Regions from separate parts of the Pseudomonas sp. Ors-4-3C genome, predicted to be linked through region 1. Evidence: predicted binding sites of a transcription regulator. Region 1 holds the regulator's gene; the other holds the start of a gene.
The links. The regulator FliA, encoded in region 1, starts transcription of late flagellar genes. The targets are predictions, from matches to a motif close to CTAAAGTTTNNNNNNNNNNNGCCGNTAA.
Positions count from the first base shown of each region.

Region 1 (5,179 bases):
GCACCAGTACCAGCTCGCCGACCATGTTCATGATTTCGTCGAGACGCGCGGTGTCGACACGAACAGTGGTTTCGGCTTCGCTGGCCGGTTTTTCCGGTGGCGGAGCAGCGGCGGCACGGGCCGGCGCCGGTGCAGCAGCGGCAGCGGCTGCCGGTTTGGGCGCTTCGGCTTTAGGCTCAGGCTTGGGCGCAGCTTTCGGCGCGGCGGCCGGAGCAGCAGCCGCCTTGGCAGCTGGCGCGGCCACGGTCGACGCGGTGCCCGCAGCAGCGGCGCCAACGTCGGTGAACTTGCCTTTGCCGTGCAACTCGTCGAGCAGTGATTCGAATTCGTGATCGCTGATCAGATCACTGCCGGCGGCAGCGGCTACCGGAGCGGCTGGCGCAGCCGGTGCCGAGGCAATCGCCGACTCCAGCGCTTCCACGGCAAAGTTGCCCTTGCCATGCAACTGATCGAGCAGTGCTTCGAATTCGTCGTCGGTGATGTCCGAGCTGTCACCGGCAGCCGGTGCCGCCGGAGCGGCCGCTGTCGGGGCCACGGCGTCTGGCGCGAACTGGCCCTTGCCGTGCAGCTGATCGAGCAACGACTCGAATTCAGCGTCGGTAATTTCATCGCTCGCTGCCGTATCGGCAGTTGGCGCAGGTGCAGCAGCGGCCGGGGCTTCGGCTTCAGCCTTGACGGCGTTCAGCGAATCCAGCAACTGTTCAAATTCGTTATCGGTGATGTCGCCGGAATCGCCTTCGACAACCAGCTCTTCGATCATCTCGGCCACTGGCGAAGCCGGGGCTTCGTCCGCCGATTGCGGTTCGGCCAGACGCGCCAGCGCAGCCAGCAGTTCCGGGGTTGCAGCAGTGATCGGTGCACGTTCACGGACTTCGCTGAACATGCTGTTCACCGCGTCCAGTGCTTCAAGCACCACGTCCATCAGTTCTGCATCAACGCGACGCTCACCCTTGCGCAGGATGTCGAACACGTTTTCGGCGATGTGACAGCACTCCACCAGCTCATTGAGCTGAAGGAAGCCGGCGCCCCCTTTTACAGTGTGGAAACCGCGAAAAATTGCGTTGAGCAGATCTGCGTCATCCGGGCGGCTTTCCAGCTCGACCAGTTGCTCGGACAGTTGCTCAAGAATCTCGCCGGCCTCAACCAGGAAATCCTGAAGGATCTCTTCATCGGCGCCGAAGCTCATTAATGGGGTGCTCCTACAGGTCTAAAAACCTAAACTCAAAATCCAAGGCTGGATAACAAATCGTCCACATCGTCCTGACCGGACACAACGTCTTCTCGTTTATCGGCATGAATCTGCGGACCTTCACCCTGCGAGAGATGTTTTTGTGGATCTTTTTCTGCAAGCATCGCAGCACGGTCGTGTTCGATGCCCGCAAAGCGGTCCACCTGACTGGCCATGAGTACGAGTTTGAGCAAATTGCTTTCGACTTCGGTGACCAACTGGGTCACACGCTTGATCACCTGACCGGTGAGGTCCTGGTAATCCTGAGCCAGCAGGATGTCGTTCAGGTTGCTCGACACCGCACGGTTGTCCGTGCTGCTGCGTGACAGAAAACCGTCGACCCGGCGCGCCAGTTCGCGGAACTCTTCAGCCCCGACTTCGCGACGCATGAAGCGCCCCCAATCGGTGCTCAAGGCCTGAGCTTCTTCAGCCAGGCCATTGACCACCGGCGTGGCGCTTTCCACCAGATCCATGGTGCGGTTGGCCGCGGCTTCGGTCAGCTTGACCACATAGCCCAGGCGTTCGGTGGCGTCGGTGATTTGCGACACTTCCTCGGCCTGCGGCATGTGCGGATCGATATGGAAGTTGACGATCGCACTGTGCAGTTCGCGTGTGAGCTTGCCCACTTCCTGATACAGGCCGCGGTCACGGGTCTGATTGAGCTCATGGATCAGTTGCACAGCGTCGCCGAACCTGCCTTTTTCAAGGCTTTCGACCAGTTCGACCGCGTGTTTTTTCAGGGTCGACTCGAAATCGCCCTGTGAAGATTCGTTATGCTCCATAGCTCCCCCGCGCGTTCATCAGCCGATGCGTTCGAAAATCTTCTCGATTTTGTCTTTCAACGCCTGAGCCGTGAAAGGTTTGACCACATAGCCGTTCACACCGGCCTGAGCAGCCTCGATGATCTGCTCGCGCTTGGCTTCTGCGGTCACCATCAGCACGGGCAGATGCTTGAGTTTTTCATCGGCACGCACGTGGCGCAGCAAGTCGATACCGGTCATGCCCGGCATGTTCCAGTCCGTTACCAGAAAGTCGATGCTGCCGCTGTTGAGCACCGGAATGGCGGTAGTGCCATCGTCGGCCTCGACGGTGTTGGTGAACCCAAGATCCCGCAGCAGGTTCTTGATGATCCGCCGCATCGTTGAGAAGTCATCAACGATGAGGATTTTCATGTCTTTGTTCAATTCGACCTCCAAGCAGTCTTAAACGCGCCCAGCACCTGGACGCGCCACTTCAATCAATCGGCGCAGCACTCGAAGACTGTCTGGAGCACAACAGAGCAAGACCGGTGCCGTTCATCACCGCACCAGCCTCGTTCGCAGTGTCCCCACACTGCCTTCAGCGCGCTCGCCACTCCCCCAAACGCCCCCGCAAACGGGCCGCGCACTGGCTGTGTAACTGGCTGACCCGCGATTCACTGACGCCAAGGACTTCACCGATCTCCTTGAGGTTCAGCTCTTCGTCGTAGTACAGCGCCAACACCAGTCGCTCACGCTCCGGCAAATTGGCAATCGCGTCCGCCAGCGCCGCCTGGAAGCGTTCATCTTCCAGATCGCGTGACGGCTCAAGATGAGCACTGGCGCCATCCTCGTGCAGCCCTTCGTGTTCGCCGTCCTGCAACAGGTCGTCGAAACTGAACAGCCGGCTGCCCAGGGTGTCATTCAAAATCCCGTAGTAATCGTCGAGACTCAATTGGAGTTCGGCCGCAACCTCGTGATCTTTAGCGTCACGGCCGGTTTTAGCTTCAATTGCCCGAATTGCGTCACTGACCATACGGGTGTTGCGGTGAACCGAACGTGGCGCCCAGTCCCCTTTGCGTACTTCGTCGAGCATCGCGCCGCGGATCCGGATGCCCGCATACGTTTCGAAACTGGCGCCTTTGCTGGCGTCGTATTTGGTCGAGACTTCGAGCAGGCCGATCATCCCGGCCTGAATCAGGTCTTCAACCTGCACACTCGCCGGCAAGCGCGCCAGCAGGTGATAGGCAATGCGCTTGACCAGTGGCGCGTAACGCTCGATCAACTCGTACTGCGCGTCACGTGCCGACTTCTTGTAGTAGTTCATACCGCTGGCGGTCATAGCACAGGCCCTGCCGTTTGCTGCACGAGGCGCTCGACGAAAAACTCCAGGTGACCGCGCGGGTTGGCAGGCAGCGGCCAGGTATCGACCTTCTGCGCGATCGCCTTGAACGCCAGCGCGCACTTGGAACGCGGAAAGGCTTCATAGACCGCTCGCTGCTTCTGCACTGCCTTGCGCACGCTTTCGTCGTACGGCACCGCGCCGACGTATTGTAAGGCGACGTCGAGGAAGCGATCCGTGACCTTGGTCAACTTGGCGAACAGGTTGCGCCCTTCCTGCGGGCTCTGCGCCATGTTGGCGAGGACGCGGAAGCGGTTCATGCCGTAGTCGCGGTTGAGCAGTTTGATCAGCGCGTAGGCGTCGGTGATCGAGGTCGGCTCGTCGCAGACCACCAGCAACACTTCCTGCGCGGCGCGGACAAAACTGACTACCGAGTCACCAATACCCGCAGCGGTGTCGATCACCAGCACATCGAGGTTGTCGCCGATGTCGCTGAAGGCCTGAATCAGACCGGCGTGTTGTGCCGGGCTCAGGTGCACCATGCTCTGGGTGCCGGAAGCGGCCGGCACGATGCGGATCCCGCCGGGGCCCTGCAACAGCACGTCGCGCAGCTCACAGCGGCCTTCGATGACATCGGCCAAAGTGCGTTTGGGGGTCAGTCCCAGCAGAACGTCGACGTTCGCCAGCCCCAGATCGGCGTCCAGCAGCATGACCCGACGGCCAAGCTCTGCCAGCGCCAGAGACAAGTTCACTGACACGTTAGTCTTGCCGACGCCACCTTTGCCGCCGGTCACCGCGATCACCTGTACGGGATGCATGCTGCCCATGTTATTTCTTTACCTTGTCTTGCATAGACGGAGGCCACATTACTGGCTGCGCGTTCTCAACCGGAACAATGCATGGCAGACCATCGATGTAGGTACAAAAACTGTTCATTACCTCAGCCAACCTGCTTGGTCGGGCTGTGGTAGATATCAGCGAACATGTCAGCCATGGCTTCTTCGCTGGGTTCTTCCTGCATTTGCACGCTGACGGCGCGACTGACCAATTGATGACGGCGCGGCAGATGCAGATCATCCGGAATCCGTGGGCCGTCGGTCAGGTAGGCGACCGGCAGTTCATGACTGATCGCCAGGCTCAACACTTCGCCAAGGCTGGCCGTCTCATCCAGTTTAGTCAGGATGCAGCCGGCAAGCCCGCAACGCTTGTAACTGTGATAAGCGGCGGTTAGAACCTGTTTCTGGCTGGTGGTTGCCAGCACCAGATAATTTTTTGAACGGATGCCACGCCCGGCCAGACTTTCCAGCTGCATGCGCAGTGCCGGATCGCTGGCCTGCAGGCCGGCGGTATCGATCAGCACCACGCGTTTGCGCAGCAGCGGGTCGAGTGCCTGCACCAGCGACTGACCCGGATCGACGTGCGTTACCGGCACGTTGAGAATCCGCCCCAGGGTCTTGAGTTGTTCCTGGGCGCCGATGCGGAAGCTGTCCATGCTGACCAGCGCGACATTCTGCGCGCCGTACTTGAGCACGTAGCGCGCCGCGAGTTTGGCCAGGGTGGTGGTCTTGCCCATGCCGGCCGGGCCGACCATGGCAATCACCCCGCCCTCTTCCAGCGGCTCGACTTCTGGCACGGCAATCATTCGCGCCAGGTGCGCGAGCAGCATGCGCCAGGCCTGACGCGGTTCTTCGATGTCGGTGATCATCGCCAGCAGGTCGCGCGACAACGGTCCGGACAGACCGATACGTTGCAGACGGCGATACAGATTGGCTTGTGCCGGACGGCTGCCTTGCAGCTGATTCCAGGCCAGGGTGCCGAGCTGCACTTCCATCAGCTCACGCAAACTGTTCAATTCGAAACGCATCGAATCCA
Region 1 is NZ_CM146900.1:980,217-985,395, reverse strand. Features, by position in the region: gene ACVHNU_RS04590 (chemotaxis protein CheA) at 1-1,186, opposite strand, end outside; gene ACVHNU_RS04585 (protein phosphatase CheZ) at 1,222-2,010, opposite strand; gene ACVHNU_RS04580 (chemotaxis response regulator CheY) at 2,029-2,400, opposite strand; gene fliA (RNA polymerase sigma factor FliA) at 2,567-3,307, opposite strand; gene fleN (flagellar synthesis regulator FleN) at 3,304-4,134, opposite strand; gene flhF (flagellar biosynthesis protein FlhF) at 4,248-5,179, opposite strand, start outside.

Region 2 (5,179 bases), 3.0 Mb from region 1:
GGCCGGGACTTTCGACAGCGAGCCATAGCCTTTCACCTCTTCGCCAATGTGCCCGGTGAGGGCGGCGAGGGCGGGGATCAGTTGCGGGGTGGCTTGCTTGCTGCGCACGTAATCGGACAGCACCGGGCGCGGATCGACCGGGGCTGGCAGCGGGGTATTTTTCACCAGCGCTTGCTGGGTGACTTCGGCGACGGCAGCGAACTGCAACGCCTGATCGGCCGGCATGGTGCGGTTCAAGGCGTAGGCCATTGGCAAGGTGCCGACCAGAATCAGCATGATCAGGCCCATGCCTTTCTGCCCGTCGTTGGAGCCGTGGGCGAAGGACACGCCGGTGCAGGTGGCGATCAGGAGACCGCGAATCCACCACGGTGGCGGGTTGTTGCCTTCCGGTGCCTTGTACAGCGCGCGATTCTTGATGAAGGCGCGCATGGCCAGCAGCAACAGCGCCGCGCAGCCGAAGCCCACCAGTGGCGACAACATCAGCGCATAACCAATCTTGGTCGCCTGCGCCCAGTCCACGCCACTGGTGCCGTCGCGTCCGTGCATCAAGGCATTGGCGACGCCGACGCCGATGATCGAGCCGATCAGTGTGTGGGAAGAGGAGGCCGGCAGGCCCAGCCACCAGGTGCCGAGGTTCCACAGGATCGCCGCGATCAACAGGGCGAAGATCATCGCGAAACCGGCGGACGAACCGACCTGCAGAATCAGCTCCACCGGCAGCAGGGCGATGATGCCGAACGCCACCGCGCCGCTGGACAGCAGCACCCCGAGGAAATTGAAGAACCCCGACCAGACCACCGCCACGTTCGGCGGCAGCGAGTGGGTGTAAATCACTGTCGCGACCGCGTTGGCGGTGTCGTGGAAACCGTTGACGAACTCAAAGCCCAGCGCAATCAGCAGCGCCACGCCGAGCAGCAGAAACGGGGTCCAGGTGGTGACGGTGGTGCCCAGCTCATGCATGTCGTGCATCAGGCTGTAAGCGGTGAACAGCATCCCCATCGCGAGCACCGCGAAAAAGATCACGTAGGTGAACGGGCCGGTTTTCTTGTCGAGGGCTGGCCTGCCACTGGGGGCAGAGGCCTGGCGGGCGGTCAGGGAGGGAGTAGCCATGAGCGGACAATCCTGAGCGAGGGAAGGAATGTCGGTCATGATCGTTGCTAAATATTACAGAGAGACTGCGGCAGGTCAGTGTTTGCTTTATTAGCCCTACCGCTGATCTAAAGAAGAATGAAGGTCCAGTGTGGGAGGGGGCTTTGGATGAAATATTCGGGCTGGTCGCTATCCAGGGTGGGAGTGGGCTTGCTCACGAAGAGGCCGGCAGATCCGACATCAATTTGGCTGACCTGACGCCTTCGGGAGCAAGCCCCCTCCCACAGAGATCTGTGGTGAACACATGAATCAGGGGGTCAATAATCCCCACGTTTGCGAAACGCCCAACGCCCGGCAATCGCGGTAAACGTCACCACCAGCGCCACCAGAATCCAGAACCCCTCCGGATCACCTGCCAGCGGCACGCCCCCCACGTTCATGCCGAAGAAACCGGCGATGATGTTGATCGGCAGCGCCAGCACCGTGACCACGGTCAGGGTGAACAGGGTGCGGTTGCTCTGTTCGTTGAGGTTGGCGGCGATTTCTTCCTGGAGCAATTTGATCCGCTCGCCGAGGGCGGTGAGGTCGTTGATGATCAGCGCGAACTCCTCGGTGGATTTGCGCAGCTCCTTGACGTCTTCCTTCTGCAGCCACGGCGGCGGACGGTTGAGCAGGCGCAGCAGCGAACCCGGCTCCAGCGCCAACAGGCGTTGCAGGCGTACCAGCACCCGGCGGTTGGCGCCGAGTTCGGCGCGGTTGGTCGACAGGCGTGAGGAGAGCAATTCGTCCTCGACCTGATCGACGCTCATGCTGGTCTTGCGCACGATCTGCGTCAGCACTTCGCCCTGATCGCGCAGCAAGTGCACCAGCAGTTCCGACGGCGAGCGAAAGCATTCGCCGGCCTTCACCGACGAACGCAATTTGTCCACCGAGTGCAGCGGTTGCAGGCGTGCGCTGACGATCAGTTTGCTGCGCACGCAAACCCACAGCGTCGACACGTCCGAGGAAACCATGCTGCTGAGGTTGAACACCACGTCGTTGACCACTGCCAATAACGCCGAGTCGACGTGTTCAATGCGTGTCGAACGCGAACCTTCGTGCAGCGCCTCGAAAAACTCTTCGGGCAATTGCAGATGACTTTTCATCCAGCGTTCGCACGCGGCGTGCGCCAGGTTCAGGTGCAGCCAGAGGAATTCATCACTGTCGCTGTCGTCTTGCAGACAACGCAGAGCGGTCGCCGAATCGACTTCGCGGCCACGTTCACCGGGACGAAAACGAAAGCCGTAAAGCAAACCGAACAAATCAGGATCGCGATGACTGATATCGAGGCTGTGATTCATGGAGGCTCGCTGCGAGGAGGGGGTGTCGGTCGCGGAATGGCAGGTTCACTGAGCCGCATCATCGCAATCACACATGACGCTTGTGTGACTGCAAAATGACAGTGATCGTGATCATTACCGGCAATCCTGTGGGAGGGGGCTTGCTCCCGAATGCGGATGATCATTGAGTGATGATGTGGATGACATGCCGCTTTCGCGAGCAAGCCCGCTCCCACCCTGTGCCATGGTCGATCACAGTCTCTTAATTCACCTACCAATGGTCGGATTTTCTTCAAGAAGCGCTCTGGTACGCCGATCACGCTTGGGTTACGTTGCGCGCGCTTGGCCATGAGCCAAGGCTCGCCGACACGGATGTCCGGCAAAATTCCACGCCTTACCGGGCGTGCCTCATCCCTGTCCTGAGTATCTCGCGATGCTGCAAAAATCCCTGAGAGCACAAATTCTCGCCCTGCTGAGCGGCAGCCTGCTGGCGATGCTGTTGATCGCACTGGCCTGCTTTCACTTCCTGTCCAACGGCGTGCAGAACTACAGCCAGTTGATCGCCGGCCCGTTGCACACCTCGCAACTGATCGACGAGGCCAACCTGCAATTCAAGGTGCAGGTGCAGGAATGGAAAAACGTCTTGCTGCGTGGCAAGCAACCGGCAGACCTGGCCAAGTACTGGAGCCAGTTCGAAGATCGTCAGCGCGATGTGCAGAACATTCTCGGTGAACTGGCCGGCCAGAAAGGCCTTGAGCCGGCGCTGAAAACCCGCATCGAACGTCTGCGTGAAGAGCACCGCCAACTCGGCAGCGCCTACCAGAAAGGTCGCGATGCCTACGTCGCTGCCGGTGGCGATCCAACGGCCGGCGACAGCGCCGTCAAAGGCGTGGACCGCGCCACCAGCGATCAGATGAGCGAACTGGTCGCCGAGCTGCGCAAGCAGGGTGATGTGTTGTCGGCCAGCATCAGCGAAAGCGCCGACCGTACTGTGTTGCTGGGGATTCTGGTGATGCTCGGCTCCGGTCTGCTGATCGGTTTGCTGAGCCTGTGGCTGGTCAACCGCAACCTGATCGACCCGATCCGCAAGCTGATCGATTACGTCACCCAATTGAGCCGTGGGCGCCTCGCCGAACGCGTCGCCAACGACCGTCAGGACGAGTTGGGCAACCTTGCTGCCGCGGCGAATACCCTGCGTGATTTTCTCGCCGAAACCTTCACCCAACTGCAACGCAGCGCCAGTGATCTGGACAGCGCCAGCGGCGAGCTGAACGCCATCGCTACAACCATGGCCGGCGGTACCAACGAGCAGTTCAATCGCACCGATCAGGTGGCCACGGCAATGAACGAAATGTCCGCCACCGCCCAGGAAGTCGCCCGGCATGCCGCCGATGCGGCGCGGGCTGCCGACGATGCCGACCAGTCCGCCCAGCAGGGTGAAAAGGTCATGCAGAGCACCATCCACAGCATCACCCGGATGCGTGGCGAAATCGCCAACACCGCAGAGGTGATCCGTCGTCTGGAAGCCGACAGCGGGCGCATCGGCAAGGTGCTGGAAGTGATCCGCGGCATCGCCGAGCAGACCAACCTGCTGGCGCTCAACGCGGCGATTGAAGCGGCACGGGCCGGCGAGGCCGGGCGTGGTTTTGCGGTGGTCGCCGACGAGGTGCGCAACCTGGCGCAGCGTACGGCGGAGTCGATCATCGAGATCAACCAGATCATTCAGAACGTGCAGACCGGTGCCGTGGACGCGGCGCAAGCGATCGAAAGCGGTCAGACGCGCAGCGACGAAAGTGTCGAGCAAGTGACCCAGGCCGGCGCCATGCTGGAGCGCATCACCCACGCCGTGGAAGCGATCCGCGACATGAACCGCCAGATCGCCACTGCTGCCGAAGAGCAAACCTCGGTGGCCGAAGACATCTCGCGCAACCTGACCGAGATCACCTCGATCGCCAGCACCAACCTCAACAGCGTGCAGCGCACCGAAAGCGCCAGCCAGAACCTGCATGGCCTGTCCGGGCAACTCAATGAAGTCACCGCGCGCCTGAGCGCCTGACGTCAGCCGACGTGTACCGGTTCGGTTACCGAGTCGGTACACAGTCGATCTCAAATCCGTGCGACTGCCGCCGATGGCCGGTTATCTATAACCGGCATTGGAGCCATCCCATGGTCAGCATCACCTCTGTTTCAATCAATCAGACCGTCACCACCGCCACCAGCAAAACCAAGATCAGCGACGCCAGTGACGACACCTCAACCAGTGGAACCAGCAGCGCGGGCGTCAGCGCCGATACCAGCAAAGTGGCGGCTGGCGGTGGCGCGGCTCCGGCGGGCGACAGCAGTTCCGACAGCAGCGGTGAGTCGGATTCGGTGAAAGAACTGCGCAAGCAGATCGCCGAGCTGCAAAAGCAATTGCAGGAACAGCAGCAGGCGCTGCAAGCGGCTCAGGCCAAGCAGGAAGACGCTGATGCCAAGGCTGCCGACGTGGCCTCCGCCGAGTCGCAAATCTCCAGCACCTCGGCGTCGTTGCAGACCGCGACGGCGGCGTTGTTGCAGGCGTTGCAGGATTCCGGGTCGAGCAGCTCGGGTTCGCTGGTCAGCACTTCGGCCTGATTCCCAAAGGCACTGAAAATCCAATGTGGGAGCGGGCTTGCTCGCGAATGCGGTGTATCAGTCACTGAAAATATTGACTGACACGACGCCTTCGCGAGCAAGCCCACTCCCACAGGGATCTGTGGTGTGTTTCAGATTGTCGGCAGGCTGAAGGTGAA
Region 2 is NZ_CM146900.1:3,984,102-3,989,280, reverse strand. Features, by position in the region: gene ACVHNU_RS17980 (inorganic phosphate transporter) at 1-1,110, opposite strand, end outside; gene ACVHNU_RS17975 (transporter) at 1,407-2,429, opposite strand; gene ACVHNU_RS17970 (methyl-accepting chemotaxis protein) at 2,842-4,464, shown strand; gene ACVHNU_RS17965 (hypothetical protein) at 4,575-5,021, shown strand; gene ACVHNU_RS17960 (GAF domain-containing sensor histidine kinase) at 5,153-5,179, opposite strand, start outside.
Region 2: the regulator FliA is predicted to act here: its motif matches at 2,700-2,727, upstream of ACVHNU_RS17970 (methyl-accepting chemotaxis protein).